DNA from 4 places in the Cytobacillus sp. FSL R7-0696 genome. Region 1 is predicted to be linked to each of the others. Evidence: predicted binding sites of a transcription regulator. Region 1 holds the regulator's gene; each other region holds the start of a gene.

What was found. The regulator LexA, encoded in region 1, represses DNA repair genes until DNA is damaged. The targets are predictions, from matches to a motif close to CGAACATATGTTCG.
Region 2: a site for LexA is predicted at 6,147-6,160, ahead of MKX29_RS00240 (DUF6434 domain-containing protein). Genes of this name have one in related genera too.
Region 3: a site for LexA is predicted at 6,002-6,015, ahead of parE (DNA topoisomerase IV subunit B). Genes of this name have one in related genera too.
Region 4: a site for LexA is predicted at 2,775-2,788, ahead of uvrB (excinuclease ABC subunit UvrB). Genes of this name have one in related genera too.

The regions. Positions count from the first base shown of each region.
Region 1 is NZ_JBBOWA010000001.1:4,336,815-4,345,223, reverse strand. Features, by position in the region: gene MKX29_RS22150 (MerR family transcriptional regulator) at 1-397, shown strand, start outside; gene glnA (type I glutamate--ammonia ligase) at 439-1,773, shown strand; gene MKX29_RS22140 (hypothetical protein) at 2,074-2,376, shown strand; gene MKX29_RS22135 (hypothetical protein) at 2,635-2,976, shown strand; gene MKX29_RS22130 (hypothetical protein) at 3,244-3,591, shown strand; gene MKX29_RS22125 (DUF4257 domain-containing protein) at 4,165-4,449, opposite strand; gene lexA (transcriptional repressor LexA) at 4,646-5,293, opposite strand; gene yneA (cell division suppressor protein YneA) at 5,425-5,757, shown strand; gene MKX29_RS22110 (YneB family resolvase-like protein) at 5,772-6,437, shown strand; gene MKX29_RS22105 (DUF896 domain-containing protein) at 6,886-7,116, shown strand; gene tkt (transketolase) at 7,275-8,409, shown strand, end outside.
Region 2 is NZ_JBBOWA010000001.1:41,283-49,691, forward strand. Features, by position in the region: gene opp4C (oligopeptide ABC transporter permease) at 1-198, opposite strand, end outside; gene opp4B (oligopeptide ABC transporter permease) at 208-1,173, opposite strand; gene opp4A (oligopeptide ABC transporter substrate-binding protein) at 1,214-2,935, opposite strand; gene MKX29_RS00225 (ABC transporter ATP-binding protein) at 2,958-3,947, opposite strand; gene MKX29_RS00230 (ABC transporter ATP-binding protein) at 3,937-4,971, opposite strand; gene MKX29_RS00235 (DUF2268 domain-containing protein) at 5,230-6,012, opposite strand; gene MKX29_RS00240 (DUF6434 domain-containing protein) at 6,195-6,764, shown strand; gene MKX29_RS00245 (IS1595 family transposase) at 6,765-7,772, opposite strand; gene fabF (beta-ketoacyl-ACP synthase II) at 7,918-8,409, opposite strand, start outside.
Region 3 is NZ_JBBOWA010000001.1:4,147,357-4,155,765, forward strand. Features, by position in the region: gene MKX29_RS21185 (hypothetical protein) at 1-482, opposite strand, end outside; gene MKX29_RS21190 (hypothetical protein) at 418-789, opposite strand; gene MKX29_RS21195 (hypothetical protein) at 782-1,033, opposite strand; gene parC (DNA topoisomerase IV subunit A) at 1,363-3,795, opposite strand; gene parE (DNA topoisomerase IV subunit B) at 3,792-5,768, opposite strand; gene MKX29_RS21210 (CoA-binding protein) at 6,099-6,512, opposite strand; gene plsY (glycerol-3-phosphate 1-O-acyltransferase PlsY) at 6,814-7,416, shown strand; gene MKX29_RS21220 (sensor histidine kinase) at 7,794-8,409, shown strand, end outside.
Region 4 is NZ_JBBOWA010000001.1:2,401,920-2,410,328, forward strand. Features, by position in the region: gene wrbA (NAD(P)H:quinone oxidoreductase) at 1-439, shown strand, start outside; gene MKX29_RS12330 (AI-2E family transporter) at 789-1,913, shown strand; gene MKX29_RS12335 (hypothetical protein) at 2,226-2,630, opposite strand; gene uvrB (excinuclease ABC subunit UvrB) at 2,898-4,877, shown strand; gene uvrA (excinuclease ABC subunit UvrA) at 4,887-7,766, shown strand; one part of gene MKX29_RS12350 (IS3 family transposase) at 7,829-8,409, opposite strand, start outside.

The sequences.
Region 1 (8,409 bases):
AATACGTCGTTCCATGCCGCTCTTTCCAATTGGCATTGTGATGCAGCTGACTGAGCTAACAGCAAGACAGATTCGCTATTATGAAGAACACCAATTGATTACTCCAGCTAGAACGGATACGAATAGAAGGCTATATTCATTGAATGATATTGATAAATTGCTAGAGATCAAAGATTTAATTGATCAAGGGGTCAATATGGCGGGAATAAAGCAACTATTCACAGTGAAACAACAACAAGAGATGGATGAACAAGCATTTAAGAAGCAAGAAGAAAAAGTGAGACACGATTTGTCAGATGACGAATTGAGAAAGCTTTTGCGTAAAGAATTTATGCAAGCAGGTAGGTTTACTCGATCGTCTTTAAGGCAAGGTGATTTATCACGCTTTTTCCATTAAAATAAAAAATCTTTTCTTGACTTTAAAGGAGGAAACACAAGGTGGCAAAATTCACTAAAGAAGATATCAGACGTATTGCTGAAGAAGAAAATGTTAAATTTATTAGATTGCAATTTACTGACATTCTAGGAACAATTAAAAACGTAGAAATTCCAATTAGTCAGCTTGAAAAAGCTTTGGACAATAAAATGATGTTTGATGGTTCCTCAATTGAAGGTTTCGTTCGCATTGAAGAATCCGATATGTATTTATTCCCAGACCTAGACACATGGGTTGTATTCCCTTGGACGGCGGAAAAAGGAAAAGTAGCTCGTTTAATCTGCGATATTTATAATGCAGATGGTACGCCATTCGCGGGAGACCCTCGTAATAACTTAAAAAGAATCCTTAAAGAAATGGAAGACCTCGGTTTTACAGACTTCAATCTTGGACCTGAACCGGAATTCTTCTTATTTAAGTTAGATCATCAAGGTGAACCAACTTTAGAACTTAATGATAATGGTGGTTATTTTGATTTAGCTCCGACTGACTTAGGTGAAAATTGCCGTCGTGATATCGTTCTTGAGCTTGAAGAAATGGGCTTTGAAATTGAAGCTTCTCACCATGAAGTGGCTCCAGGGCAACATGAAATCGATTTTAAATATGCTGATGCACTTACAGCATGTGATAATATCCAAACATTTAAATTAGTGGTTAAAACAATTGCACGTAAACACGGTTTACACGCAACATTTATGCCAAAACCATTATTCGGTGTGAACGGATCAGGTATGCACTGTAACGTTTCATTATTTAAAAATGGTGTAAATGCATTCTATGATACAAAAGGTGATTTAGAACTTAGTGATACAGCACGTAATTTTATTGCAGGTATCATTAACCATGCACCAAGTTTCACAGCTGTAACAAATCCAACCGTAAACTCTTTCAAACGTTTAGTGCCTGGATATGAAGCTCCTTGTTATGTTGCTTGGTCTGCAAGAAACCGTTCACCACTTATTCGTATCCCAGCATCACGTGGTGTCAGTACACGTGTAGAAGTACGTAGTGTTGACCCAGCTGCCAATCCATACCTTGCAATGGCTGTTCTTCTTAAAGCTGGATTAGATGGTGTGAAAAACAACCTAACACCACCAGCTCCAGTAGATCGTAATATCTATGTTATGAGCAAAGAGGAACGTGAAGCTGAAGGTATTAAAGATCTTCCAGCAACACTTTATAGCGCGCTAGAACTTCTCAAACAAGATGAAGTAATGGTTGCTGCACTTGGTGAGCATATTCTTGAACACTTTATTGAAGCAAAAGAAATTGAGTGGGATATGTTCCGTACGCAAGTTCACCCATGGGAACGCGAGCAATATTTACAAATGTATTAATAGATAATACCAAAGTGGTTTTTTCAGACTGTAGGTAAACTCGGTGTAATCGAGGTACCTACAGTCTTTTTGTATTTAAAAATAGAAGAAAGTAAAGCGGTGAGGATCATCCTTGAGGCGTTTATTATGAACCTCTTTACATTTAATTTATAGAAGTAGCCTTAACATCTGATTTTTTATAAAACTTAAGAAGATGTCATATCAAATATAAAATGGTCTTTTAACAAGGTAATATAGCCCGTACAACTCTTCATCTTCCACATATAGTATTAACATAATCAGAGAAAGGAGGATGAGAATATGGGATATAATAATCAAAACTATTCAGACTCATACGGATATGATCATAACGATTGTGGATGTGATGAGTTCTTTAGGAACATTTCCCGTGGTGAGGATGTGAAAGTATTCCTTAAAGGTGGCGGCCATGTGTTCGGAGAGTTTATCGATGTTCGTGGAAATTTAGTTTTCCTAGCAAAAGCTAACTGTAATCGTCACGATGATCGTCATGATGATCGTCACAAAGATTGTTGCGACAAAAAAGATCGTGTAAGAATTACTACGATCTGTTGTGATGATATCATTGCAGTTGAAACTCGATAGTAAGAGTCCTTTTTATGAGTCTAAAAGAAGTTAATGCAAGGGTTATAATTGCTTCGTATCATCATTCAACTAATTAATAGAAACTAAAAAGGGTCTCAGTTAAAAGCAGCCATAATGGCTGCTTTTTTATAGGTTTGAAAAACAAAAAGATGGTCCACAGAGAAAATAAAATGGTCTTTCAACAGGGGGATATAGCCCGTACAACTCTAAGACCATCCACATATAGTATTAACATAATCATAGAAAGGAGGAAGAAAAATGGGATGTAATAATAATTTCTATGGAAGAGGCTCAAGATATTCAGACTCATATGACAACAACAATCACGGTTGTGGTAATTACAGTAAAAACGACAACAAGGATTGTGGTTGTGATGAGTTCTTTAAGAATATCTCCCGTGGTGAGGATGTGAGAGTATTTCTTAAAGGTGGCGACCATGTGACAGGAGAATTCGTTGATGTTCGCGGTAATTTAGTTTTCTTAGCAAAAGCTAACTGTGATCGTCACGATGATCGTCACGACGATTGTTGCGACAAGAAAAATCGTGTAAGAATCACTACGATCTGTTGCGATAATATCGTTGCAGTTGAAACACGATAGTTAGGAGTTTCTTTATTGTGTCTTAGCGGATGCAAGGGCTATAACTGTTTAGTATTAACATTCAACTTGGTATCTATTTAATAGATACCAAAAATCGAGTCCAAAGCAGCCATAACGGCTGCTTCTTTATTTTATAGTTAGGTTTGACAAACAAAAAGAAGGTTCACAGAGAAAATAAAATGGTCTTTTAACAGGGGGATATAGCCCGTACATCTCCAAGACCCTCGACATATAGTATTAACATAATGATAGAAAGGAGGAAGAGATATGGGATATAATAATTGTTTTTTTGGAAGAAGACCAAGATATTCAGACTCATATGGATATGACAACAACAATCATGGTTGTGGTAATTACAGCAAAGATGACAATAAGGATTGTGGCTGTGATGAGTTCTTTAAGAACATTTCCCGTGGTGAGGATGTGAGAGTATTTCTTAAAGGTGGCGGCCATGTGTTCGGGGAGTTTATCGATATTCGCGGTAATTTAGTCTTCCTAGCTAAAGCAGACTGTGATCGTCACGATGATCGTCACGATCATTGTTGTTGTGACAAGAAAGCTCGTGTACGAATTACTACGATCTGTTGTGATGATATCGTTGCAGTTGAAGTATAAGGAACTTAGGAAACCCGTAAGTTGAAAGTGCTTTTACTTTGTTTTAATGGAAGCTAATATATGGGAAAATAACTATTGCTGATACTAAAAGGCATATTCAAATGCAGTTTTAGCGGCAGCTTCAGACTGTAGACAAACTCCTTATATGAGTTTGTCTACAGATTTATTAAGATTAGGAAGAAAATTTATAAGTATTGATGCGGATAATCGAAATCAATAAGAAATAGTATTTTGTTTTAGTTACCAATCAATTGAATAATTAGCATTTAATCCAGTTAGCCATCTGTTTTTCATGAAAAATGCTTTATTTTTTATTTACCCATAAAACATCATGTTTAAAAACAATATTTCGTATTGAATTGATGAACCGTACTTCAGGAGAGTGGTTCTATGTGCTGTGTAAGACATACATATGACAATTTAAGAAGCTACTCAACGTTAAACAAAATGGTAATGTGTTATATCCCTTCCATAAAGGTGAAACAGACTGTTTAAGCGGGAAGTTAGTTGTCTAGATATAATTAAATCTTGTTATATACAACAAAAAACCGTTCATAAGAACGGAATAAAATTTTATTCTTGATCTTTTACTTTTAGGGTATCTAATAATTTTAAGATACCCTCACCTCCCATACCAGATACGAGAGAGATGATGAAAACAGCAGTGGGGGAATCCGGTGTTGTTGTCACAATGACAAATACGGACGCCAGTCCTCCTAGTAAGATGTCTTCTAAGAACCCTAAATAAATGAATTTTTTTGTCATCCGTGGCTTGACTAGTTTGCCTAATCTCTGCAAATGTCCTGCAACACCGACAATTCCACCAATCAACGCAGCGAAGAGAATGTTCATTAACATTTTTCCTTCACACTCCTAAAGCCGAGATTTTTTTGCGACCTTAGGTTGATTCTTGGTGTAAATTTCATTATAATATATTTTTGTCTCCATGTAATGATTCTATTTTACTGAATTTTTCAAATTTTATAATTGTATGAGTAACATATAAAGATAATTGCAACTATTAAAAAGGAGTGTCAATAATGACACTCTTTTTTTAGTGTATTTGGCGATAAACACCAATTACTTTGCCTAAAATAGATACATTGTGCAGGATAATCGGCTCCATGGTAGGGTTTTCTGGTTGCAAGCGGATAAAGTTCTTCTCTTTAAAGAATCGCTTAACGGTGGCCTCATCATCTTCTGTCATAGCAACCACGATTTCTCCATTATTTGCTGTTTGTTGCTGCTTGACTATGACATAATCACCATCTAATATGCCAGCTTCAATCATACTTTCTCCCATAATTTCAAGCATGAAGATATTTTCATCACTCGGAGCCATTCTTTCAGGTAAAGGAAAATATTCCTCAACATTCTCAATCGCAGTAATGGGGTGACCAGCAGTAACCTTACCGATAATAGGAACATTCACCGTTTGCACTTTAGGAATTGGGTTGCTTTCTTCTAAATTTAATACTTCAATGGCACGGGGTTTTGTCGGATCTCGACGAATAAGTCCTTTACTCTCTAGTCTGGCTAGATGGCCATGTACGGTTGAACTTGAAGCAAGTCCAACAGCTTCACCTATTTCCCTAACGGAAGGTGGATAACCTTTTTGTTTTACTTCATCTTTTATAAAATTCAATATATCTTGCTGCCTCTTAGATAATTTCACGCTATCACGCACCTTCGTCAATTTCATTAAGATTATTATACCATCAGTAGTAAATAGATACAAACATAAGTTCGAATTTTCTTATTGACAGAAACAAATGTTCGCATTATACTAAAATTATCAAATCGAACATATATTCTATTCAGGGGTGGCAATTAATGATAAAACAATTGTGGAATTCTTATAGTTATGCTATTATTCTTATCGCTTTTAGTTTCGGTATGGCTTTCTTATTATTTTTGAACACTGGTAATGCAAATCAGGTGGAATATGTAAAAGTTGAAGTAAAACAAGGAGATTCTTTATGGAAAATGGCGGAGGAATTTAAAGATGCCCATCATATGTCTTCTAAAGACTTTGTTGCTTGGGTAGAAGAATTTAATCATATACATTTAGGTAAAATACATCCTGGTGATAAGGTGTATCTTCCCATTACAGATGGTGAAATAATATCTGAAACAAATTTAGCTAGTGTGATATTAGAAGACTAAAGGAATGAAAGAGAATGAATGTAATTATATATTGCAGAGTGAGTACGACGAAAGATACCCAGGAAACGTCTCTTGCTAGACAAGAGGAAGAACTTTTACATTTAGCGAGAATGAAGGATATGAATGTGGTTGAAGTCATACGTGAGAAAGCAAGTGGTTATGATTTAGAAAGAATTGGTTTGTTGCAATTATTGGAGTTACTTAAACAAAATCAAGCAGAGGCTGTTCTTATTCAAGATGAAACCAGGATTGGAAGAGGAAATGCTAAAATTGCCATCTTACATTGTATACTTAAGGAAAATGGGAAAATTTATACTATTGCCCATAATGGAGAATTGCAACTTTCAGATTCTGATTCTATGGTATTACAAATTGTTAGCATGGTTGAAGAGTATCAAAGAAAACTACATAATGTAAAAATAAAAAGAGGGATGCAAAAAGCTGTTCAAAAAGGCTTTCGACCTGAAAAGAATTTAAAAAACCAAGGAAATATAAACGGAAGAGAACGAATAGAGGTACCAATAGAAGAAATAGTAAAATTGAGACAAAATAACCTTACTTTTGCAGAAATTGCTGCAACGTTAAGAGGCTTTGGTTATAAAATATCTAAAGCGACAGTAAACCGTAGATATAATGAATATATAGCTGATATAGAGCAGGTGGATAATGAATCATCATGATATAGGCCTAATAAGTTAAGTTGATTAGTTGTAATTTAACTTAAAGACTAAGAAATTCTGGTACTGATTCCAAGATAAAAGCATACTGAAAGATCCTTCAATCGTTCATGAGTTCAGACATGTGAATTGTGAATGGTTATTTGTTTGCCGAGGATTCATCCATGTTTTTTCATTTAACGTTAGTGAAAGTATTATTCCCTTATTCCCCTTATTTACATACGCACCCTACATTAAATAATTCTCACATTTTTAAGTTGAGAACACTGCTACATTGCCATACCTAATAATAAAGCAATACGATACCAACTTATTGTCCTCTGAAATGATAGTGAAAAGCATGAGTGTAAAACTGCTTTCTTGTAAAATCCATTCATATTTAGTAATATGGCTATTAAGTATCTTCTCCATATGGAATGAAGACTTTTTGGATGGGAAGGAGTGTAACATAATGATTTCAAAAGAAAAATTGGCGAGAATTAATTCGCTTGCTAAGAAAGCGAAAACAGAAGGTTTATCAGAATCAGAGGCAAAGGAACAATCTAAATTAAGAAAAGAATATTTAGAGAAGTTTAGAGCTTCTATGTTAAATACATTAAAAGGTGTTACTGTTATTGACCCTGAAGGTAATGATGTTACACCAGATAAGTTAAAACGTGAACAAAATAAACCACTTCACTAAGATTGTGTTTATAAATTTTTAAAAGGAAACTGTCACGAACAGTTTCCTTTGTTATTGTTTATATGACAATTATATAATTTTTTACCTTTCTGGTTGTAACTGAAGGTGAAAGTCTATTATATTTAATTTGTAGGATATATATTGAAAGGATGTCGTTCATGTTCAACAAAACAGATGCTTTATCAATTAGTGCCATAAGAACATTGTCTATCGATGCAGTCGAGAAGGCAAACTCTGGTCATCCAGGAATGCCAATGGGAGCTGCGCCAATGGCATATACCTTATGGACAAAGTTTATGAATCATAATCCCAAAAATCCTGATTGGTTTAATCGTGATCGCTTTGTGTTATCTGCAGGTCATGGGTCTATGCTTTTGTATAGTCTCCTTCATTTATCGGGATATGGTCTTTCTTTAGATGATATTAAAGAATTTCGTCAGTGGGGTAGTAAAACACCAGGACATCCTGAATATGGCCATACACCAGGTGTAGATGCGACAACAGGTCCATTAGGACAAGGAATTGCCATGGCAGTAGGGATGGCAATGGCAGAAAGCCACCTATCAGCTGAATATAATAAAGATGGCTACAATGTAGTAGACCACTATACATATAGTATATGCGGAGATGGAGACTTAATGGAGGGAGTGTCTGCAGAAGCAGCTTCTCTTGCTGGTCACCTTCAATTAGGAAAGCTGATCGTAATGTATGATTCTAATGACATCTCATTAGACGGAGATTTAGATCAATCATTTTCTGAAAGTGTAGCCGATCGTTTTAAAAGTTATGGCTGGCATTATCTTCGAGTAGAAGATGGAAATAATCTCGATGAAATTGCCCAGGCAATTGACAGCGCTCGTCAAAATACTACACAACCGACGTTAATAGAAGTTAAAACAGTAATTGGTTATGGATCCCCGAATAAGGCAGGCTCATCTGCTTCTCATGGATCGCCACTAGGCTCAGCTGAATTAAAATTAACAAAAGATGCTTATGAGTGGACATTTGAAGAAGATTTTCATGTACCTGAAGAAGTATATGCACACTTCAAACAAAATGTAGCTATTAACGGTGAAAAAGCAGATAGTGAATGGAAAGATCTTTTTGCTGCTTACAAAAAAAATCATCCGGAATTAGCAGAACAGCTAGAAGGTGCAATCAAAGGTGAATTACCAAATGGTTGGGATAAAGATATTCCCGTATATGAAGAAGGCAAAAGCTTAGCCACTAGAGCGTCTTCAGGGGAAGCTCTCAATAGTATTGCGAAGAACTTACCATCTTTCTTTGGTGGTT
Region 2 (8,409 bases), 4.3 Mb from region 1:
AAAATTAATTCTAGAGATATCTTGTGTGGTGAATATTGGTCCAAAAATAGCGAGCAAGACAAACGCAGTAAATATAATTAAACTCGTCATTGCTATCTTGTTTTTGAGAAATTTATTGCGGGCAATTTTCCATGGAGATAGTTGTTTTTGGTTTGATTTTACTATTACTTGATTTGTATTTAAAGAAGCTTTCACCATAATTGCCCCCTATCCTAACCTAATCCTAGGATCAACTATACCGTAGAGTAAATCCGCAATTAAGTTACCTATTAATGTTAAAAATGAAAGCAGCATGGTAATTGTCATCAACACCGCATAATCTCTTCTATTAACAGACTCAAGGAACAATAGACCGATTCCAGGATAAGTAAAAATTGTTTCAGTAATAACCGCTCCACCTATTAATGTAGCTATATCAAACCCTAAAAATGTAATTAATGGAATCATTGAGTTTCTTAAAATATGTTTATTATAAATGGATGATTCACTGGTTCCCTTTGCTCTTGCTGTTCGGACATAATCTTTTCTACTGTTTTCTATAACATCATTTCTCAAGAATTGGGTATATGATGCTGTTCCCATTAAACCTAGGATTAATGCGGGTAATAGCACATGATGCATCCGACTCACATAGTATTCCCATGTGCCTGGTTGTAACCCTACCTCTACTGAACCGGCAAAAGGAAACCAACCTAATTGAAAAGAGAAAAAATAAATCGCTATTATTCCAGCAACGAAAGATGGAATCGCTAAACCTACATAGTTGTATCCTGCTATAAGATTGTCTCCTAAGGTGTATGGCTTTCTACCAGCATACATCCCCATAGCAAAGGCAAAGATATATGTAATTATCAGTGCAATAATTGCGAGAAAAATCGTATTTGGCATTCGGTCAATGATTAAATCGTATACAGGCATTTTATGCGCTGTTGAGTTACCAAAATCTCCTTGAACGAAATTAGTAATCCATCTCCAGTATTGAATATGTATAGGGTCATTATAGCCCAACTTTTCTCTCATATCTTCAATATATTCGGGATTCGTATTTGATGGATCAATTTCCCCCCCAAAAGGGTCCCCTGGCATAAACTTCGCCAGGGAGAAAACCACAACAGAGGTAAGGAATAGTAACGGTATCATACCTAATATTCTTCGAAGTGAATATTGCAGCATGTTCCATTTCCCCTTATCATTTAAAAGTTCGCTTGTCTAATTATTCAGTTACATACCATTCATGTGTATTGGTTTGGTAACCTACAGCATTAATATGAACCCCTTGTAGGCGCTTATTAATACCATAAAGGTCTAGGTTCTCCCATAATGGAATACCTGGAAGCTCTTCATTGAAAAGTTTTTGCCATTCAACATAGACTTCTTTACGATACTCTTTATCGAATGCTTTCTCGCTTAAACCTTCGTCTAATAATCTTTGATTATCTTCATTTACCCAACGTCCATAGTTCCACTCCGCATTATTTGCCCATAGACCAGATGGATCCGGATCAGAGCCAGTGCTCCATGAACCAAAGAATGCTTCTAAAGCTTCATCATCTTTATCTTTCATATCATTATATAAGTTAAATTCTACTAAAGACCCTGTCGCTAATTCTGTCTTCACACCAATATCATTCCAAGATTGGATAATCGCTTGAGAACGACCTTCAAATGTTGCATTTCCAGCATAATGACCAAATGAAATTGAGAATGGCTCGCCTTCAGGATCTTCTACAAAACCGTCACCATCAACGTCTTTATAGCCGGCCTCAGCTAATAGCTCTTTCGCTTTTTCTGGATCATACTCATATTGATTTAATTCTGACTCTTCTGCTGCAATCCAGAAAGTTGAAGGAATAACTGTGTTAGATACTGTACCTTTACCTGATAAAAACGCATCAATCATCGCTTGACGATCAAGAGCATGAATTAAGGCATGACGTAATTCTTTGCTTTTAAATTTGTCAAAATCATCAACATTTGTACGTGTTTCTTGATCACGGTGACCAAATCGTAAACCGATATATGAATACCCTACACCATTTGTTTCTTCAACTGTGATATGTTCCATCGTTTCAAGTTCTTCTACTTGTGCAGGAGCAACGCCCATAATATCAACTTCACCATTTTGCAGGGCACCATTTGCTACTGCCGGATCAATCACTTTAACTACTACTCCATCAAGTTTTGGTTCACCTTTATAGTAATCTGCAAACTTCTCTAACTCTACATATTCACCAGCTTTAACAGACTTCACTTTAAATGCTCCTAAACCTACTGGTGTTTGTCTTACTTGTTCTGATTCACCAAGCTCTGCAATAGCTACTCCTTCATAATGCTTTTTAGGCATTGGATAAGACCAAAGATTTTCAAGATTATTGATTTTTACAGATTCAAATGTAATTGCAATCGTATATTTGTCAACTAACTCAATTCCTTCAATTGTCTCCGCTTTTCCATCCTTTTTTTCTTTAGCCCCCTTAATACCTTCTACATAATTAAAACGTGGGCCAGTATATTCAGGATCAGCCATTGTTTCCAATGCAAATTGGTAGTCCTCTGCTGTTAGCTCCTCACCATTATGCCATTTTACGCCCTCTTTAAATTTGAACGTATAAGTGAGCTTATCATCACTAATTTCCCAAGTGGCAAGATCTGGTTCATATTCTAATTCGTCATTTACTGAATAAATACCATCAGTCATGAAATTCAAGATTTCGTCATCAATCGCACTGCCATAATAAGCTGGCTCTAATACACCCTCTGGAGCAGATGTCACGGCTACTGTCACATTCCCACCCTCAACCGGTTCACCAGTGTTGGCTTCTTCTTTATCTCCATCTTTTTCATTCCCACTCGTTTCGTTCCCGCTATTACAAGCTGCTAGAAACATAGAGAATACGAGTAATAACGAAATTAACCAAAAAGATTTCTTTTTCATTGTTCTCCCCCTAAATGATTTTTTAGTTATATAAATGACAAGCTACGTTATGACCAGCCTTCACCTCCTTTAAAGTCGGTTTTACTTCCATGCATTCTTTCATGGCATGTGAACAGCGTGGATGAAACGGGCAACCCGTTGGAGGATTGGCCGGACTTGGTACATCACCTTCTAATATAATTCTCTGTTTCTTCTTTCTCGGATCCGGCTCAGGTATGGCTGAAATCAAAGCTTGTGTGTAGGGGTGAAGTGGTTCTGCAAAAATACTATTCTTATCAGTTACTTCAACAATTCCACCTAAATACATCACAGCAATTCGATCACTCATATGTTTAACAACACTCAAATCATGTGCAATAAATAAAAATGTTAATTGAAATTCATTTTGCAGTTCCTTTAAGAGATTCAATACTTGGGACTGTACAGATACATCAAGTGCTGATACAGGTTCATCCGCAATAATTAGCTTTGGACGTAGTGCTAATGCTCGCGCAATACCAATCCTTTGCCTTTGACCACCAGAGAATTCATGAGCATATTTATAATAAGCATCTGACGGAAGTCCGACCTTATTAAGGAGATCCATGACTTCTTCTTTTAATTCTTTCACTGATTTCCCTCTAAAATTAACGAGCGGTTCTGAGACTATGTCCCCAACCATTTGCATTGGATTAAGTGAGGCGTATGGATCTTGGAAAACCATTTGAAAATCTTTGCGAATTGCTCTTAAAGTTTTTCCTTTCAAACTTGAAATATCTTGTCCATCAAAAATAATTTTTCCATCTGTTGGATTCATAAGTTTTAAAAGCGTTCGACCTGTCGTTGATTTGCCGCAACCCGATTCTCCAACAAGTCCAAACGTTTCGCCGTTATGTATTTGAAAACTAACTCCGTCTACAGCTTTGACATGTCCTACCGTTCTTTGAAAGAAACCTGCTTTAATCGGGAAATATGTTTTTAAATCTTCTACTTCTAATAACACTTCTCGCTTCTCAGCTGTGTTATTTGACATATGTATTCCTCCCATTAGTCTGATAGCTGTTCTCATATAAAAGACAAGCAGCCTCATGTCCATTTTCAACAAAACCTAATAAAGGTGTGATTTCAGTACATTCAGGCATTCTTTTTGGACAACGATCAGCAAATCTACAACCAACTTCTGGCATATCTTTAAGGGATGGTACTAAGCCGTCAATCGACCCTAATTCTTTCTCTTCTTCATCCAATTTAGGGATCGATTGTAATAATAACTGTGTATAAGGGTGCTTAGGGTTATGAAAAAGTGCATCTACATTTGTTCTTTCAACAATTTTCCCAGCATACATAACAATTACATCGTCACACATTTCAGCAACGACCCCAAGATCATGGGTAATGAGAATAATCGCCATATTATTGATTGATTGAATTTCCCTTAATAAATCTAGTATTTGGGCTTGTACTGTCACATCTAATGCAGTCGTTGGCTCATCAGCTATAAGTAACTTTGGTTGGCAGGCAATCGCAATAGCGATCATTACCCGTTGCCTCATTCCTCCTGAAAGTTGATGGGGATATTCGTCAACGATATTCTCTGGCCTTGATATGCCCACTTGTCTTAAAAGATGGATGCTTTTTTCTCGTGCGTCTTTTTTCGAAATCTTCTGATGATTAAAGAGAATCTCCTGTAATTGAAAACCAATTGTGAATACAGGGTTAAGTGCCGTCATTGGCTCTTGGAAAATCATTGAGATATCATTACCTCGTATGGTATTCATTTGATTAATGGAGTAATTCTCAATATTCTTACCTTCAAAAACAATTTCACCACCAGTGACTTTTCCTGTTTCCTTCGGTAATAACTGCATAATGGACATAGACATGACACTCTTTCCACAGCCTGATTCTCCCACGACACCAAGAATTTGTTTTTTCTTTACGTCAAAAGATACATTATCTACTGCGTGATAGACCTTTCCGTCTATATCAAAACCTGCTTTTAATTCATTTACTTGTAAAATTGTGTCCAAGCTAGGACTTTCTTCTTTCCCTACCATTTCAACACCTCAATCGTAATATCTTACAGTATTGTAAAATATTTAGTACTAGGATTAATTATCTGTATATTATTACAAATAGATTACGAATACAAGAAATTTTTTCAAAAATCTATCTTTTAATAATATTATAAATAGTATGGAGTGGTCGTGAAATAGTTCTTACATCCTGTTACTTGTATGTTAATATAAGGAAAAAATACTATTTTACTTACTTTGACAATTTCTTTATTTTCTTTACATGTTTTCTCCTCTACTCTATTCTTTTTCCCACTGAGGTACAAAAAACTTTGAAGGAATAACCATACTTTCTTTGAGCTTGATTCTTTTTTCATTGTCATACATTGAGACGATTTCATAGCCAATGGAGTAGCCAAGCATTTTTGGATATTTCCCCTCACCGAATAGAATTTGGTCATGTAATTCATTGTCTCTCTTTATGTCTATATTTTTTTTTACATATTTATGCCAATAGTATCGTATTCTTTCTCTATCATGTTCTGTGCACCACTTTGAACGATACGATTTTCCACAACTTTTCTCCACTGCCCATTCTGCTAATCCTTCTAATACAATGCTATCTAATAATGTATACTCAGCCATTTCTTTTTTTAATCTCTTCATTCGGCAGATATGATGGTATTCGTGGACAAATAATGCTTCTAACTCTTTCTCATCTTCTAATGGAGCGAGAAATAAAAACATCTTGTCAGGGAATGACAAGCCAGACTTCACATAAGATGTTCTAAAGAATAATCCGCCTTGTGCAATTGGAAATAAGTAAATGGGGACATCTGGTCCTTTCCAGTTTTTTCTATACTTGTTTAATAACAATTCAACTTTTTCCCATGTTTTATTTTCTTTTAACTGTTTGAACTGTTCTTTATTCCTTCTATTTGGTGAATACATGCCAAAGGAGGATAAGAATTGGTATAACCTTTGTGGCTCGTTTTCATGGAATGAATTTAACAATGGTTCAATCAACTTTTCTGGTTCAGTAAAATGCTGATCTAACCATTCATCTGTTCTAATTACCGGCATATGGTTCTCTCCCATCAAATGTTGTTGTTTATTTTATGGAAGAGACAAATAATCGGTTCAAAAGAAAACCATAAAAATATAAGGCTGTTTTCGTAAACTTTGTTGTTTTTGCTTATGATTATTTTTGATTAACAGGAACAATTGTTCTATAATAGAAATAAGTGAATATTGAGGTGTAGAATATGAGACCAAATCTAACAAAAGATATTAGTGTAGATAGTTTTAAAGATTTCTATTGGTTGAAGGAAGAATTACAATCTTTTTGCAGAGAAAATGGAATAAGTGCTTCTGGTTCAAAAATAGAGATTTCCGATAGAATTGAAACATTTCTTCGAACAGGAGAGATAAAAAAGCCAATTAGAAAATCAAAGGTGAATAGTAAGTCAGAACCACAGGTCGATTTAAGTCTTGATACAGTCATTTCGAAAAACCATCGTTGTAGTCAAAATGTAAGAGCCTTTTTCAAGACAGTTATCCCTAATTTTCATTTTTCTACCTATATCCAAAACTATTTTAAAACTAACATTGGAAAAACGTATCGAGATGTTGTAGATGCTTGGTATAAAGAAGAAGAACGAAAGAAAAACCCATTGTACAAGAAAAAAATCGCTCCTCAATTTGAATACAATCAATTTATTCGTGATTTTTTTGCCGACTCTAATAATCAAGGAAAAAGTCGTGAGGAAGCGATTGAAGCGTGGAACAACATCAAAAAACTCCCTGGAAGCAATAAATATACGTCTAATAATTAGTTAAGCACATCTCAACATTTCTATTGTGGTGTGACTTGATTTTCGACAGGCAGAAACAAGCATTTGTTTGACTCGTTCATCAAATGCTATTTGTTTGCCTATTTCAAGCCAACGAAACCAGTTGAGGTAATTATCTAAGTATTTGGTTGCCACCCCTTGAAAACGTTCCATCCAACCTTTCAAACGATTATGAGAGTTATTGACGTGTTGAATATGGTATATGCCTTTTTTCACCCGTTGTTTTTGGCTTTCATAAACTGTTTCGTGTTGTAATCCTTTTAGTTTGGCGAATTCCTTGTAGTTAGTTGCTGTATCTGTACATAACAAAGCAGACGGGTGAATATACTCACCTATCACAGTATCAATTTCTTCTGCCTTTACACGACCTGTTCCTGCTTTCCGAGCGATCATATTACCATTTCGGTCTTGTGCCACGACAACTGCTATTTTAAGATTAGAAATCCCTCTTTTCTTGTCCTTTTCTCCACGTTTCTTGGCTTTTCTATGGGTAATTTCACGACCCTTCATAGACTCTCGAAAGAAGGTCTCGTCACTTTCAACGATACCTTGCAGTTGATTAAAACCAAGACTTCCTAATGCGTTCAGGATTTTATGTCTCCAATAGAATGCAGTTGATATATGAATTTTTAAGCGTTCAGCGATTTTCGGTAGGGTGTAACCTTCGACCATTAGTTCAATGTATTTTATCCACTTTTCAGGGTAGCGAGAGCCTGAAAATGGTGTATTCGTCATATCGTTGAAGGACTTTCCGCAATCATTACACAGATAGCGTTGTCTTGAACGATATTTACCGTTTCTTTTTACAGATGTACTTCCACAATGAACGCACCCTAAACCAGAAGCAAATCGGGCTTCACGAATGCTTTTGAGTAGTTTATTAATCTTATCTGGTTCGTCTGGAAATAAATCCTGTTTCATAGCATTAAATAAAGCCATTTGCTCTGATTTGGTTAGTTCGCTGAACTCTTCATATACATCTTTCCGCATACTTGAACGCCTCCTTAAACCCCATTTATCAACCCTTTATAAGTATGGTCAAGAAAGCAACAATCTATACGAAAACAGCCAAATATAAAAAACACGGACAAATTCCGCCATGTAACAAAGCAGAATTTGTCCGTGTTTGATTTTATTATTGATATTTTTTGAAGACGATTGTTGCGTTATGACCACCAAAGCCTAATGAGTTACTCATAACAGCTCCAATAGTTTTTTCTCTTGATTCATTAGGTACATAATCTAAATCACAATCTGGATCTTTTGTATTGTAATTAATCGTTGGTGGCAACGTACTATCTCTTAACGCTAGGATAGAGAAAATCGCCTCAACGCCTCCGGCAGCACCTAGAAGGTGACCTGTCATAGATTTTGTTGAACTAATGGCTAAATGATAAGCATGTTCACCAAAAACACTTTTCACTGCAACCGTTTCATATTTATCGTTATAATCTGTGCTCGTACCATGAGCATTAATATAATCGATTTGTTCCGGAGTTAGACCCGCATCGTCAAGTGCCATTTTCATTGCACGCGCACCGCCTTCTCCCTCTGGTGCAGGTGCGGTTATATGATAGGCATCTCCAGTTGACCCATACCCAACAATTTCAGCATAAATATTGGCACC
Region 3 (8,409 bases), 190 kb from region 1:
CGGGCTGTGGTTAATGGTCTTTCTAATATGGATAATCTTCTGTGAATTTGTTGAATAAGGTATTGGTTGCAGTCATTCATATTCAATATTAAAGCAGCCACATCTTTCGGTTCCAACGAAGAAAGGTTTGTCGTGCAATCAACAGAACGCAACCCTCTATCAATCGTAGCAAGAGGATGCAAGATAGGATTATCGGCATATTCTAGGTGTATTCCTGATGATGTGGAAACTTCTTTGTGGAAATGATGTTGCTCAAACAATTCTTGTGATTGCAGAAATGCCAATTTTCTTAGAGAGCCTGTTCCAAATCCTTGCATTGATCCCCAATTAACTAAATCAACTCTTGCTTGAATAAATTCCTCACGCGCCTGTTTGCTAGTTTTCGTTTTTTCCGTTTGACACAAGAAATGATGGGCATCAGATAGCCGTATTTCTTTTGAGAATACTCGGTTGATGGATGTAGAGAAGAAAATTGTTTTCATCAGTCACAAAATGCCACTCAGGGGCTTTCACGAACCGTTTAATGAGCCATAGATGTGCAATTGTCGTGTAAGTTGAACCGACGTGTAATCCATGATGTGAACAATGATGGTATTGAATTTGATGTGTATTGCCATTCCAAGTAAGTTCAATAGGCGTGAACAGTAAATCTTTATACTTTGTTCCAAACTGCTTCGGTGTTAATACATCATAATCTTTCGTTCTATCCCCAATTTCACTCATTGAAAGAGGGGATAGAACCTGAATTATAAAATCTTCTTTGGTAGCCAATCGCTTTAATTTAGCCAATCTTTTCGTCACCTACTAAATCTTCAATTCCAAGCTGCTTAACCATCCGTCTGTTATTTCTCCTGTTTTCAATCCAAGCGCTGAATTCTTTATCATCCAACAGGTTGAGAAGAAATAAATTGGCGACTTCGCTCTCGCTATGCTCCGTGTATTCTTCATAGCTTTTTACAATATTTCTTGCCCGTTCCGATATGAGCCAATCTACCTTTTCTGCATTTTGATTTTTGGGTTTAATGAACTTCATCCTTATTAGTCTCCTGTCTAAAATTGGTCATTAAATTAGTAAATCCAATTCGCAAACATTTTAGCACTCGTTTTAACAACGCCACATAATTTTATGTGATGTTTCCAATTTATCTGCGAATTGATGTGTGAAATTTGAAAATTTAATCTGGAAAGTATTGATATGGCAACAAAAAAGGGGACACCAATTCCTATGTGAATTGTGTCCCTAATGAGATTGCTATTTAATGTTTTCTCCCCAATAACCGAACCCGTTACTTTAATGAGTGTGTACTTTTTTTATGTGTCATTTAAGTTAAATACAACCTTTCAACTTTTGGAAGAAACCATTTATGTTTGTTCCTTTTTCTCAGTCCATAAATGAATAATTGTACCATTTTCTTCTTCATCCAAAATGAACGATCCGTTGGAGTAGCGATCATTGTATCTAAGTTCATTCATTGCTATGGACTCGATTGTCCCTTTTTCACTTTCAACAAATGCCGTTTCATGGTTATTTGTTATAACCATACCGACAATGCGATGCGGATGTTTTTTCAATTCGCGTAACATCACTACACCTCGTTTTGCCCTTGATGTTTGTTCAAACTCTTGCAGTTTCATCTTTTTCACTGCCCCGCGTTGCGTCGCAATGACAACTGCTTCTTCTTTCTCATTACTAATCATTTTTCCAGAAACAACATAATCATCATCTTTTAGATTGATTCCTTTTACACCCGCAGCTCTTGGACCTACTAAGTTTACTTCTGTCTCATGGAACCTGAGACCATAACCTAAATGAGTTGTGAGAAACACATCATGCTCGCCATGTGTTAGGTGAACATCGACAACCTCATCATCACCTTTTAGGTTAAGAGCAACGAGCGCTTTTGAAAAGCGTTGAGCTTTATATGATTTTAATTCGGTTTTCTTCACCATACCATTTTTCGTAATAAATAATAATGTCGCATTCTCTTGTTCAAAATCAGTAATAGGGATTGCGTGAATGATACATTCATCACGATCGATGGCAATGATATTGGCAATATGTTGACCCATGTCCTTCCAGCGGATATCAGGTAATTGGTGCACAGGACAATATAAGTAGCTGCCTTTATTCGTAAATAGAAGTAGAACATCCGTTGTATTCATCTCTAGCTTTGTTAATAAACGGTCGGATTCCTTCATCGCTAAATCTTGTCCATTTGAAGCTGAATAAGAACGCTGGCTTGTCCGTTTAATATACCCATCTCTTGTGACAGTAACAATCACATCTTCATTTGCTACAAGAACTTCTAGGTTAATTTTAATTTCTTCTATCTCTGCTTGAATTACTGTTCTTCTATTGTCTTCAAATCGCTTCTTCACTTCACGAAGTTCTTTTTTTATCACTGATGCGAGTTTCTTGTCACTGGCAAGAATCGATGTGAGTTCCTCTACTTTGGCCGCTAGTTCATCTGCTTCTGCACTCAATGCTGTGATATCCGTATTCGTTAAACGATAAAGTTGTAATGAGACGATCGCTTCTGCTTGAGGCTCTGTAAATTGATACTCTCTCATCAAATTCTCTTTCGCGTCACGCTTATCTTTTGAAGCACGAATCGTCGCAATGACTTCATCTAATATAGATAACGCCTTAATTAGTCCTTCAACGATATGCTGACGTGTTTGTGCCTTTTCTAAATCGAATTGCGTTCTACGTGTGAGAACCTCTTTTCGATGGTCAATATAGGCATCTAATAAGGGAACTAACCCCATCGTTTTCGGATGACGGTTATGAATAGCCACCATATTAAAGTTATATGGGATTTGCAGATCAGTATATTTATATAAATAGTGTAAAACACCTTGTGGGTCAGCATCTTTCTTTAATTCAACGACAATTCTTAACCCTGTACGATCCGTTTCATCACGGACTTCGGCGATTCCTTCAATTTTACGATCGAAGCGAAATTCATCCATTTTCTTCACTAAGTTCGCTTTATTTACTTCATAAGGGATTTCAGTAATGACTATTTGCTTTCTACCACCACGAATATCCTCGAAATCTACTTTACCACGGATAATAATTTTACCTTTGCCCGTTTCATAGGCTTTCTTAATGCCTTCCACACCTTGTATGATTCCACCGGTAGGAAAATCAGGTCCTTTTATATACTGCATTAAGTCATCGACAGTACTTTGTGGACGATCCATACGATGAATAACAGCATCAATAACTTCTCCAAGGTGATGAGGTGGAATTTCCGTTGCATACCCGGCAGAAATCCCTGTTGATCCATTTACAAGTAAGTTAGGATAACTAGCCGGTAAAACGGTTGGTTCATTCGAAGTATCATCAAAGTTCGGAATAAAATCAACCGTTCTTTTTTCAATATCATTTAAGAGTGCAGAAGAAATAGAAGATAATCTCGCCTCTGTATACCTCATTGCAGCAGGTGGATCATTATCGATACTACCATTATTGCCGTGCATTTCAATAAGAAGCTTGCGCAACTTCCAATCTTGACTCATACGCACCATGGCATCATATACAGACGAGTCACCATGTGGGTGAAAATTACCAATCACGTTACCGACCGTTTTTGCCGATTTTCTAAAACCTTTATCATGCGTATTTCCTTCAACATGCATGGCATATAAGATACGACGCTGTACGGGCTTTAGCCCGTCTCGCGCATCAGGTAATGCTCTATCTTGTATAATATATTTACTATATCTGCCAAATCGGTCACCAAGGACATCTTCTAACGGCAGATCACGAAATTGTTCTGCTTTGTTCATGAATCTAACTCCTCAAGCGTCGAAATGTTTTCATTTTCTAAAATGCTGCCATCTTCTTCTAACCCAAATGCAACATTGGTTTCAATCCATTTCCTCCGCGGTTCAACTTTATCACCCATTAAAGTGGTAATTCTACGTTCCGCTCTCGCAGCGTCATCAATTTTTACACGGATGAGCGTTCTCGTTTCTGGATCCATTGTTGTTTCCCATAATTGGTCAGCATTCATCTCACCAAGTCCTTTATAACGCTGAATAATATAACCTTTACCGACCTTTTTAATCGTATCAGGAAGCTCTTCATCACTCCATGCATACTCTATTACTTCTTTCTTTCCTGAACCTTTACTCACTTTATACAATGGTGGTAAAGCAATATAGACTCTACCTGCTTCGAGTAACGGCTTCATATAGCGGTAGAAGAAGGTCAGTAAGAGCACTTGAATATGGGCTCCATCGGTATCAGCATCCGTCATAATAATCACTTTATCGTAATTAATATCTTCAATCGTAAAGTCACCACCGACACCCGCTCCAACAGCGTGTATTATCGTGTTTATCTCTTCATTTTTAAAGATATCTGCGAGCTTTGCCTTTTCAGTATTTATTACCTTACCTCTTAATGGCAATACCGCTTGAAACCTTCTATCGCGCCCCTGCTTTGCTGAACCACCTGCAGAGTCACCCTCTACTAAATATAATTCGTTTCTTTCTGGGTTACGTGATTGAGCAGGTGTCAATTTCCCTGACAGAACCGCTTCAGCCCGTTTCTTCTTCTTCCCGCCTCTAGCGTCTTCCCTCGCTTTACGTGCTGCTTCTCTTGCTTGAAAAGCTCTAATTGCTTTCTTAATTAATAAAGAGCTTGTATCTGGATTTTCTTCAAGGAAGTAAGAGAGATGCTCTGATACAACAGCATCGACAGCTGAACGCGCTTCACTTGTTCCGAGCTTGCCCTTTGTTTGTCCTTCAAATTGTAACAGTTCTTCAGGTACACGTACTGAGACAATCGCCGCAAAACCTTCTCGTAAATCAGTTCCTTCTAAGTTCTTATCTTTCTCTTTTAGAAGCTGCACTTTACGGGCATATTCATTGAACACCCTAGTCATCGCTGTTTTAGCTCCAGCTTCATGTGTCCCTCCATCTTTCGTACGAACATTATTGACAAAAGAAAGGACATTTTCCGAAAAGCCATCATTAAATTGGAAGGCAAAATCAACTTCAATACCGTTATGCTCCCCTTCAAAACTAACTACTGGATGGAGCGTATCTTTTTCTTCATTTAGGTACTGAACGAATGCTTCAATCCCATTTTCATAATGATAAATCTCTTTAAGATCATGACGTTCATCCGTTATTTCGATTTTCATTCCTTTTAAGAGAAAAGCGGATTCACGTAATCGTTCACTTAGAACTTCAAAATTATATGTAGTTGTTGAGAAAATTGTCGGATCTGGTTTAAAGTGGATCGTTGTCCCTACTTGATTCGTTTTACCAACCTTCTCAAGTGTGGTTACTGGCTTTCCACCGTTTTCAAATCGCTGTTCATAAACAAGTCCATCGCGTTTAATTTTAACGACTAACCATTGTGATAAGGCGTTAACAACTGAAGCACCCACACCATGAAGTCCACCACTTGTTTTGTATCCACCTTGGCCAAACTTTCCTCCAGCGTGCAACACAGTCAATATGACTTCGGTTGTAGGTTTGCCCATTTTGTGCATTCCGGTCGGCATTCCTCGACCTTTATCTTGAACACTAATTGAATTGTCTTTATGTATTTTGACAATGATATGATCGCCGAAACCTGCAAGTGCTTCATCTACAGCGTTATCGACTATTTCGTATACAAGATGGTGTAACCCTCTTGCATCCGTACTTCCAATGTACATTCCGGGACGTTTTCTAACAGCTTCTAATCCCTCAAGTACTTGTATGGCATCATCATTATAGTCAAATACTTCCTGATTTTTTGCCACAAGCATTCCCCTTTCATCTCTTCAAAAACCATCTATTGTCTATCAATCCGAGTCGGCAATAGAGTTTGATTATATCATAACCGCGCCTTTATGCACCTCTCTACAATAGATATCGGTTTATTATTCCATTCTTATTCACTATATTCCTTCTTACTCATGCGAGCCGTATGCATATATGTTCCCCATTGTAACATGCATTAAGATCATGTATATACTGTTGCAAGAGGCAAACGAGAACAAACGTTCTAATCATTATATCATATTTTCACTTCTAAACCGCATATGAAAGAAAAAGCATGAAATCAATGTCATGATCCCATGCTACAAATGTTATTTTGTTAGCGCATGCTCTACTTTAATGCATCGATCCATGATTACGGTATAACCAGCATCGCTTAACTGCTGAAATACGTCTTCATCTACAACACCTAGCTGAGTCCAAAAAATGGGACAATCAATATTTTGAAATTCATTCGCAAGACTTGGCAAATATTCCGACCGTCTAAAGACATTAACAATATCCACTTTGCCTTCTATTTCAGCTAATGATGCAACCGCTTTTACACCTAATACTTCCTTAACTTTGGGATTAACAGGGATAATTTCATAACCACTTTTTTGCATTGCTTCACTTACCATATAGGATGTACGATTAGGGTTATCACTTAAACCTACGACGGCAATCCTCTTTGCTTGTTTTAACATCTTTCCGATTTCAGTTCTTGATGGGTTTTCTATACTCAATACATTCACCTCTTATTTTGAACTCTACACTATTTTATCTGAATTAAAGTATAAATGCGAATGGATCGCAATGCTGTACTTTCTATCTTTTTTATAAAGCTTTCCTTTTCGCTAAATATCACGTAATTCCTCTTAACAAAAAAGTTCTTTTCTACTAATTTTAATCATATATCTATTTAACATTCGTTTCATATAGCGTAATCTTTGCAATAGAAAAGATAATTTAAAAGCAACATAGTACATTCACTTATTTACGTGGTACAATATAAGAACTGTATTTTTATTCCGTGGGGGAGAGTTTATGACATTTGAAGTAATCATCGTTTTTCTTATTGCTTATTTAATTGGTTCCATTCCATCTGGATTAATCATTGGTAAAGTGTTTTATGGCATTGATATTCGTGAGCATGGTAGTGGTAATCTTGGTGGGACAAACACTTTCCGAACGCTAGGAAAAAAAGCAGGTTTTACCGTTACACTGGCCGATATCCTGAAAGGTACCATAGCTGCTGGATTATTACCAATCTTCTTTGATATAGATATACATACAGTGATTATAGGAATTTTTGCTGTTATTGGCCATATGTACCCGATATTTGCAGGATTCAAAGGTGGTAAAGCTGTTGCTACATCTGCAGGCGTTGTGCTGGCGTTCGTGCCCGTCATGTTTGTGGTCATATTAGCTGTTTTTTTCATCTCACTTCTCACTACTAAATATGTTTCATTATCATCAATGATTGCTGGTATTGCAGGATTGATTTATTCACTCATTCTTGGTGATCCAATTTTAATCATAGTGATTGCCCTAATGACATTGTTCATCATTTATCGACATCGTACAAATATTAAAAGGATTATCAATAAAACCGAACCAAAAGTCAATTTATTTAAAAAGAAAAGATAACATTCAAAAGACAGCGTTAGAGCATGCTGTCTTTTTTTATCTATTCATTTCTATACTAGGTAAATCGAAGCTATACTTTTTTCTAGTAATCTATCATTTTTTAACAATTCCTAAAAAATTCCTTTAACGAATGAAAACGGTGATTGAAAGCCATTGAATGACTTTGGTATGATAAGATTAATAATTCCAACATTGCGGTTTAATTAAAAATATGACATTTTAACTCATATACATAACAAGATATGTAGAGATGATTCGTGTTTTATTCTCAATATACATGTTTTTCTAACATATATTGCAATTTCTTCTAATAGAATAAAAGAGAATGACATTAGATACTACTTCCACATGACAAACAATGGTAAGGATGATAAGAAATGAAATTAACTGAGATTGTCTTAAAAGAACTACCATTTCCATACTTCTTAATTGACAACAATAATCACGTGGTTTCAACATCTATAGTTAATCAGCATACAATCATTGGTACCCCATTCACACAATTAATGAATTACGAAGATGTCGAACAATTTAATGAAATACGGAAGAAAAAAGCAGTTCTTAATTTACAGCTATTTTTCGGTAACGGTTATCACAATTATCGCGTCTATACGATTCCTGAGGAAGAATCATGTCATTTATTTTGCTACCCCTTATTTCATTCATTAACTGCTGACTATAACTATCAAACACAACAATTAGAACAGAAACTCCTCAGATTTAGCTTAGAACTAAATGAAAAAAAGAAAATCATTCATGAAACTGCGTCTCAGATTAATGAAGCAAATTTTACAAATGAGTACGCCCAAAATTTAAGTACACTTGCAGCATCGATGGCACACGAAATACGTAATCCGCTTACAACAGTTAAAGGTTTTTTACAATTGTTAAAACCCTATCTCAACGAGTCAGGGAAAAATCAATATGTTGATATTGCTCTAGATGAGATTAATCGTGCCAATGATATTATTCACGAGTTTCTAAATGCAGCAA
Region 4 (8,409 bases), 1.9 Mb from region 1:
TGCTGATGCTACGAAAGATGTACCAGAAGTTACACTTGCTGACCTTGAATGGGCAGACGCGATTGTTTTTAGTTTCCCAACTCGTTTTGGTAACATTGCTTCACAAGTGCAAGCTTTTATTGATACTGCTGGGGGCCTTTGGGCACAAGGCAAACTTGCGAACAAAGTAGTAAGTGCAATGAGCTCTGCTTCAAATCCTCACGGAGGTCAAGAAGCAACCCTTCTTTCATTCTATACAACTATGTTCCATTGGGGCGCGATTGTTGCCGCACCGGGCTTCACTGACCCAAGCATATTTGCTGGTGGCGGTAATCCATACGGTGCAAGTTCAACCCAAGGACAAGATGGTAAAATCGTTGAAGATAATGAAGCAGCAGTTAAACATCAAGCCAAACGTACGGCAACTGTTGCTGAATGGATTCAAAAAGGCCAAGAATAATCATGCTTTAAAAAGGTATTTTAGGGAGACTCCTAAGATACCTTTTTTTTAACTTGGGATATAAGTGAAATTTCCTATCTAGTTCCCATGCGGTTGTGTGAATGGATAAAGAGATTTCCTTAACACGTGGCTGATTATATAAATGACTGTTGATTAAAAAAGCCAAAAGGAAATATTTGTCGAAAAAAATTCATGGAAAATATCCTTATGAGGCGACATTTTGTGGTGGAATGCATTACAATAATACATACAAATAAATCCTAGTGGTTTTCCTTTTTGAGAAAAAGGGAACTACATATGAAAATGTAGTCTATAGAGAAAAATTTATTTTTTGGGAAAAGGTGAGAATGTGAACAAGAAGAAATTCCAGTACTGGTCTCTTCAAATTCTAATTATTGTGTCCGTCATTTTTGTAGCTTCAAAAATTTCTTTTTTATTTGAACCGATTGGAATCTTTTTTTCCACGTTGTTCTTCCCTATTATTATCTCGGGGTTCTTATTCTTCATTTTAAATCCATTTGTGCATTTAATTGAAAAAGCAAAAATACCTAAGATATTATCGATTATTTTACTATTTGCAATTGTTGCTGGATTGATGGTGCTTGTTGTTAGTATTTTTGTACCAAAAATTTCAGCTCAATTGGCAGGGTTATTAAATGAACTACCTACCTATGTTAAACAAACAGAACAGTTCTTTAACAACTTCTCGCAATCTGAGGGTTATCGCTGGTTAATGAATCAAGATTATGTAACACAAGAAGAAATAATGGGTTATTTAGTTGATTACGCTAATCAACTTCCACAAAGGATTACGAATGGTCTCAGCGATTTAGTTGGATTAGTTGCAAATATAGCCATTACGATTATTACTGTACCATTCCTTTTATTCTTTATGTTAAAAGACGGGGAGAAGTTCCCACCTGCACTAGGGAAATTTGTTCCCAAAAGTTATCGTGCTGAAGCAATTGATACATTAAAAGAAACAGGTAAAACTCTTTCTTCTTATATTCAAGGTCAGATTACGGTCGCATTATTCGTCGGGACAGCGTCTTTTATTGGTTTCTTAATTATTGACCTACCATACGCAATTGTTTTGGCATTAATTATTTCAGTAACGAATATTATTCCTTATGTTGGACCATTTATTGGTGGCGCACCGGCGGTTATAGTTGGTCTATTTGAATCGCCTACGATGGCGATTTTAGCAATAATAGTCATCGTCGTCGCACAACAATTAGAAGGTAATTTAATTTCACCATTAATTTTAGGGAAAACATTAAATACCCATCCAGCAACAATCATTATTATCTTATTGGTAGCAGGAAACTTAGCTGGTATATTAGGCATGTTACTTGCTGTACCAACATACGCCGTTGGGAAAACCATTGTTTTAAGCGGTGTTCAATTTATAAAAGCAAGGAAAATGGCAAAAGAGATGGAAGCTGAAAAAGGTCCGCATCCAGCAGATATATAAATAAGTAGAACCCCATCAAAGTGAGATGGGGTTCTACTTTTCTTAGGGGAAAGCGTTTAGTTTTAAAGTTTTTAATAAAAGAAATGTTAACTAATCAGATTGAGAAGGATGAGCTGAGGTGCGTGTGGTTGATTAAGAAGATGGGGATGAACTATCCTTTATTTTTGGTGGGTGGTTGTAATTGACTTGTTTATAACTTTTGATTCAATCATTGTTGTTCAATTAAACTTGGTTAGGTTTTCAAGTTTACTAGATGCCCCTAACTATGGACTCATTCTATTACCCGTTTATGTAGAAGGAAATGCCATCCAGTTAGCTAACCCAAATCCAAATACTAAATACACCTATGGGGAATAGAAAAAAGAGAGGGATAAGCCATTTTCGATATTTATAACTAAATGTATAATCTCCTTTTTTACGGTCAAAGGTGTTTTTAGAAAAGAGGATCCTGTAGGTGAAAAAAACGTAAATGATAACGAACAGCAGTAGAAATGTAACGAGAAAGAGCCATTTCATATCAACGAAGCCCAAGTTTGTGACACGAAGTATTTCTGCAATAACAAAAAGCCCCGAAAGACATACAGCACCAACAATTTTAATGACGAAGTCTTTTTCATATGCTTTTTCCTCGTCATTACTGTTCATATAATCTTTAATGGTTTTTAGGGCATAAATAAAAACGGCTAGCCACGCGAATGCAAAAATAAAACCAAACAAAAAATCACCTCGTCTATTTCGCCATATAACAAAAGACGATTTTATATAGAATAAAGTTTCAAAATAAATGAAAAGTTAATTTGGACCTTCATACCCTTTTATATTAATCCTAACCTTCTTTTCATCTCTTTGTCGAATGATAATCGAATATTTGTTCGCTTTTTTGTGGTTTAGATAAGAGGATTTGTGGTAGAATGAGGATATAGAAAATCGGAATGCAATAATGATTGGACACGCTTTACTTTTTACATAGAGGAGGTTTCTGATTTGGATCAAACATTTGAGTTAGTTTCAAAATATTCCCCACAAGGTGATCAACCGGCAGCGATTAAAGAGCTTGTAAATGGGATTCAAGAGGGGAAAAAGCATCAGACATTACTAGGTGCAACTGGAACCGGGAAAACGTTCACTGTTTCTAACGTCATTAAAGAAGTGAATAAACCAACGTTAGTAATTGCTCATAATAAGACGTTAGCAGGTCAATTATATAGTGAATTTAAAGAGTTCTTCCCCAATAATGCGGTAGAGTATTTTGTTAGTTACTATGACTACTATCAACCAGAAGCATATGTTCCATCCACTGACACATTTATTGAGAAAGATGCGAGTATTAATGATGAAATAGATAAGCTCCGTCATTCAGCTACCTCCTCATTATTTGAAAGAAATGATGTTATTATCATCGCCAGTGTTTCTTGCATTTATGGTTTAGGATCCCCTGAGGAATATAGAGAACTTGTCTTAAGCTTAAGAACGGGAATGGAAATAGAGCGAAATCAATTATTAAGGAAACTAGTCGACATACAATATGAGCGCAATGATATGAACTTTATACGTGGGACATTTCGTGTACGTGGTGATGTCGTAGAGATATTCCCTGCTTCGAGAGACGAGCATTGTTTACGTGTGGAGTTTTTTGGAGATGAAATAGATCGGATTCGGGAAGTCGATGCTTTGACCGGAGAAATATTAGGCGATCGTGATCATGTAGCCATTTTCCCGGCATCTCACTTCGTTACCCGAGAAGAGAAAATGCGTGTAGCTATCGAAAATATTGAAAAAGAATTAGAAGAAAGACTGGCATACTTACATGAAGAAGGTCATTTATTACAGGCACAACGCCTAGAACAAAGAACGCGATATGATCTAGAGATGATGAGAGAGATGGGTTTTTGTTCAGGGATTGAAAACTACTCTCGTCATTTAACTCTTCGTCCAGCTGGTTCAACTCCTTATACTTTACTTGACTACTTTCCAAAGGACTTCTTACTTGTTATTGATGAATCTCATGTGACATTGCCGCAAATAAGAGGGATGTATAATGGTGACCAAGCCCGTAAGAATGTATTAGTAGAACATGGTTTTCGTCTTCCTTCTGCAATGGATAACCGTCCTCTTACTTTTTCTGAGTTTGAAGATCATATTAGCCAGATTGTTTATGTTTCTGCGACTCCAGGTCCATATGAATTAGAACAAACACCTGAAATGATTGAACAAATCATTAGACCTACTGGATTGTTAGATCCTATTATTGATGTCCGACCAATAGACGGCCAGATTGATGATTTAATTGGTGAAATTAATGACAGAATTGAGAAAAATGAACGTGTTCTCATTACGACTTTAACGAAAAAAATGTCTGAGGATTTAACGGATTATTTAAAGGAAATTGGTATGAAGGTTCAATACCTACATTCCGAAGTGAAAACCCTTGAGCGAATTGAGATTATTAGGGAGCTTCGTATGGGTACCTATGATGTGTTAATAGGTATTAATTTATTGCGAGAAGGGCTTGATATTCCAGAAGTTTCACTCGTAGCGATCCTTGATGCCGACAAAGAAGGATTTTTACGTTCAGAACGTTCACTTATCCAAACGATTGGGCGTGCTGCTCGTAATGCAAATGGTCAAGTTATAATGTATGCTGACCGAATGACAGACTCGATGACAAAAGCTATAAGTGAAACGAAACGCCGCCGTAGCATCCAAGAAGATTACAACACAGAACACGGTATCACGCCACAGACGATACAAAAAGAAATTCGTGATGTAATTAGAGCGACACAAGCAGCGGAAACGCCAGAGGAATATAATAGTGCTGATAAATTAAGTCAATTAAATAAAAAAGAACGTCAAAAATTAATAGCAGATATGGAGAAAGAGATGAAGACTGCAGCAAAGGATTTAAATTTCGAACGAGCGGCAGAGCTTCGTGATCTTATTCTTGAACTGAAGGCGGAAGGATGATGAACGGAAATGGCAATGGAGAAATTGATTGTTAAAGGTGCTAGGGCACATAATTTAAAAAATGTCGATGTAACAATCCCAAGGGATAAGCTTGTTGTCCTAACGGGATTATCAGGATCGGGAAAATCGTCCTTAGCGTTTGATACGATTTATGCAGAAGGACAGCGCCGTTATGTTGAATCCCTCTCTGCCTATGCAAGACAGTTCTTAGGACAAATGGATAAGCCGGATGTGGATACGATTGAAGGTTTATCTCCTGCGATTTCTATAGACCAAAAAACAACTAGTAAAAACCCTCGTTCAACGGTAGGAACTGTAACAGAAATCTATGATTATTTACGTCTATTATTTGCGAGAGTAGGACACCCAACCTGCCCTAATCATAATATAGAAATTTCTTCCCAAACTGTTGAACAAATGGTAGATCGCATTATGGAATATCCGGAAAGAACAAGATTGCAAGTACTGGGACCTGTTGTGTCTGGTAGAAAAGGAACACATGTAAAGGTATTAGAAGAGGTAAAGAAACAAGGGTTTGTTCGTGTTCGGGTTGATGGTGATATGCTCGATTTAGGAGAAGAAATCGAGCTTGAGAAAAATAAAAAACATTCTATTGAAGTGGTTATTGACAGAATTGTTGTGAAGGAGGGCGTGGAGGCCAGATTAGCTGACTCGCTCGAAACAGCACTGAAAATGGGAGAAGGAAAAGTCATAGTTGATGTGATTGGAGAAGAGGAATTATTATTCAGTGAAAATCATGCTTGTCCTATTTGTGGTTTTTCAATTGGAGAACTTGAACCGAGAATGTTCTCTTTTAATAGTCCTTTCGGTGCCTGTCCCGATTGTGATGGCTTAGGTGTAAAGCTAGAAGTAGATCCGGATTTAGTCATCCCTAATAAAGATCTCACATTGAAGCAGCATGCGATTGCACCTTGGGAACCGAATAGTTCACAATACTATCCACAGCTTTTGGAAGCAGTATGTACGCATTATGGCATTGATATGGATATCCCCGTATCAGCTATTCCAGATGAACAAATAGATAAAATCCTTTATGGTTCTGGTAAAGAAAAAATATATTTTAAATATGAAAATGATTATGGCCAAGTGCGTGAATCACATATTGCCTTTGAAGGTGTGATGAATAATATAAAGAGAAGATATAAGGAGACAAGCTCTGATTATATTCGTGAACAGATGGAGAAGTACATGGGGGAACATAAATGTCCTACGTGTAAAGGCTACCGTCTAAAGAAAGAAAGCTTAGCAGTCTTGATTGATGGACATCATGTTGGAAAGCTTACAGATTTATCTGTTGAAGAAGCTTATGACTTTTTTGGGCAATTACACTTAACAGAAAAAGAAATGAAAATTGCTAATTTGATCATGAGAGAAATTAAAGAACGTCTTGGATTTCTTATTAACGTTGGCTTGGATTATTTAACGCTCAGCCGGGCTGCTGGAACTCTCTCAGGTGGGGAAGCCCAACGAATTCGTTTAGCAACCCAAATTGGTTCACGGTTGACTGGAGTGTTGTATATTCTTGATGAACCTTCTATTGGATTGCATCAAAGGGATAATGACCGATTAATCGAAACGTTAAAGAACATGCGTGATATCGGTAATACGTTAATTGTGGTAGAGCATGATGAAGATACGATGCTTGCAGCGGATTATTTAATTGATGTGGGTCCAGGTGCAGGGGTGCATGGTGGTGAAATTGTTTCCAAAGGTACACCAGAAGAAGTTATGAAAGATGATTACTCTTTAACCGGTCAATATTTATCAGGGAAAAGATTTATCCCACTGCCGATAGAAAGAAGAAAAGGTGACGGTCGTTTTATTGAGATTAAAGGGGCTAAAGAGAATAACTTGAAGAATGTGAACGTCAAGTTCCCTCTTGGTACATTCACGGCTGTGACTGGTGTCTCAGGCTCAGGGAAGAGTACGTTAATCAATGAGATTCTCCATAAAAGCTTAGCGCAAAAACTACATCGAGCGAAAAGTAAGCCGGGTGCACATAAGGAAGTGAAAGGAATTGATCAATTAGACAAAGTCATAGATATTGATCAATCGCCTATCGGAAGAACGCCACGTTCTAATCCGGCTACCTATACAGGAGTATTCGATGACATTCGTGATGTGTATGCTTCTACAAATGAAGCAAAAGTTAGGGGCTATAAGAAGGGGCGCTTTAGTTTTAACGTCAAAGGTGGCCGTTGTGAGGCCTGTCGTGGAGATGGGATTATTAAAATCGAAATGCATTTTCTTCCTGATGTATATGTGCCATGTGAAGTCTGCCATGGAAAACGTTATAATCGCGAGACGTTAGAAGTTAAATATAAAGGGAAGAGTATTGCAGAAATCTTAGAAATGACCGTGGAAGATGCACTTACCTTCTTTGAAAATATCCCTAAAATTCGTCGTAAGTTGCAAACAATCTATGATGTTGGATTGAGTTATGTTAAATTGGGCCAACCAGCGACAACCTTATCAGGTGGAGAAGCACAAAGGGTAAAACTGGCTTCTGAACTACATCGTCGTTCTAATGGTAAATCATTTTATATTTTAGATGAACCAACCACGGGCTTGCATGTCGATGATATCGCTCGTTTACTTAATGTCTTGCAGCGCCTTGTTGAAAATGGAGATACAGTGCTCGTGATTGAACATAATTTAGATGTAATTAAAGCTGCTGACCATTTAATTGATTTGGGTCCTGAAGGTGGACTTAAAGGGGGGACAATCCTAGCTACAGGTACTCCTGAAGTGATTGCAGAAACAGCCGAGTCTTATACAGGAAAATATTTAAAACCGATTCTTCAACGTGATCGCAAAAGAATGAAAGAGCAAATTGAGCATAAAGAAGCAAGTGTAACGAATGCTTAATGGTTTTAATAGAAAATACCACGGGTCTATGTAGTGACCCCTAAAAGTTAGACACAGTTATTTCATGAGGCAACTTGTTCAAAATGAGTTCGGTATTGTACCGGACTCATTTTCAATTTTCCCTTTAACCGTTTCCTATTATAGTATTCTATATATTTTTCTAATTCTAGTTTAAAGTGGTTCACACTTTCAAATTCCTTAAAATAAAGCAATTCTGACTTCAGTATCCCAAAGAAGTTTTCCATTACAGAGTTATCGTAACAGTTACCTTTACGTGACATACTCTGTTTAACCCCTTTTGCTTGAAGCAAGTTGCGATATTGGTTCATTTGATAATGCCATCCTTGGTCGGAATGCATGAGTAATTGATGCCTTTCTGGTAAGGATTCTAATGCTTTTTCTAACATGTCCGAAACTAATGAATACGTTGGTCGAGAACCGATGGTATACGTAATAATTTCACCATTAAATAAATCTAATACAGGCGATAGATACAGCTTTTCACCAAATAGCTTGAATTCTGTAATATCTGTTACCCATTTTTCATTCGGTGCGTCCGCACTAAATTGACGGTCTAAATGATTTGGCGCTATTTTACCGACTGTGCCTTTATAAGATTTATACCTTTTCATCCGCACTAGGC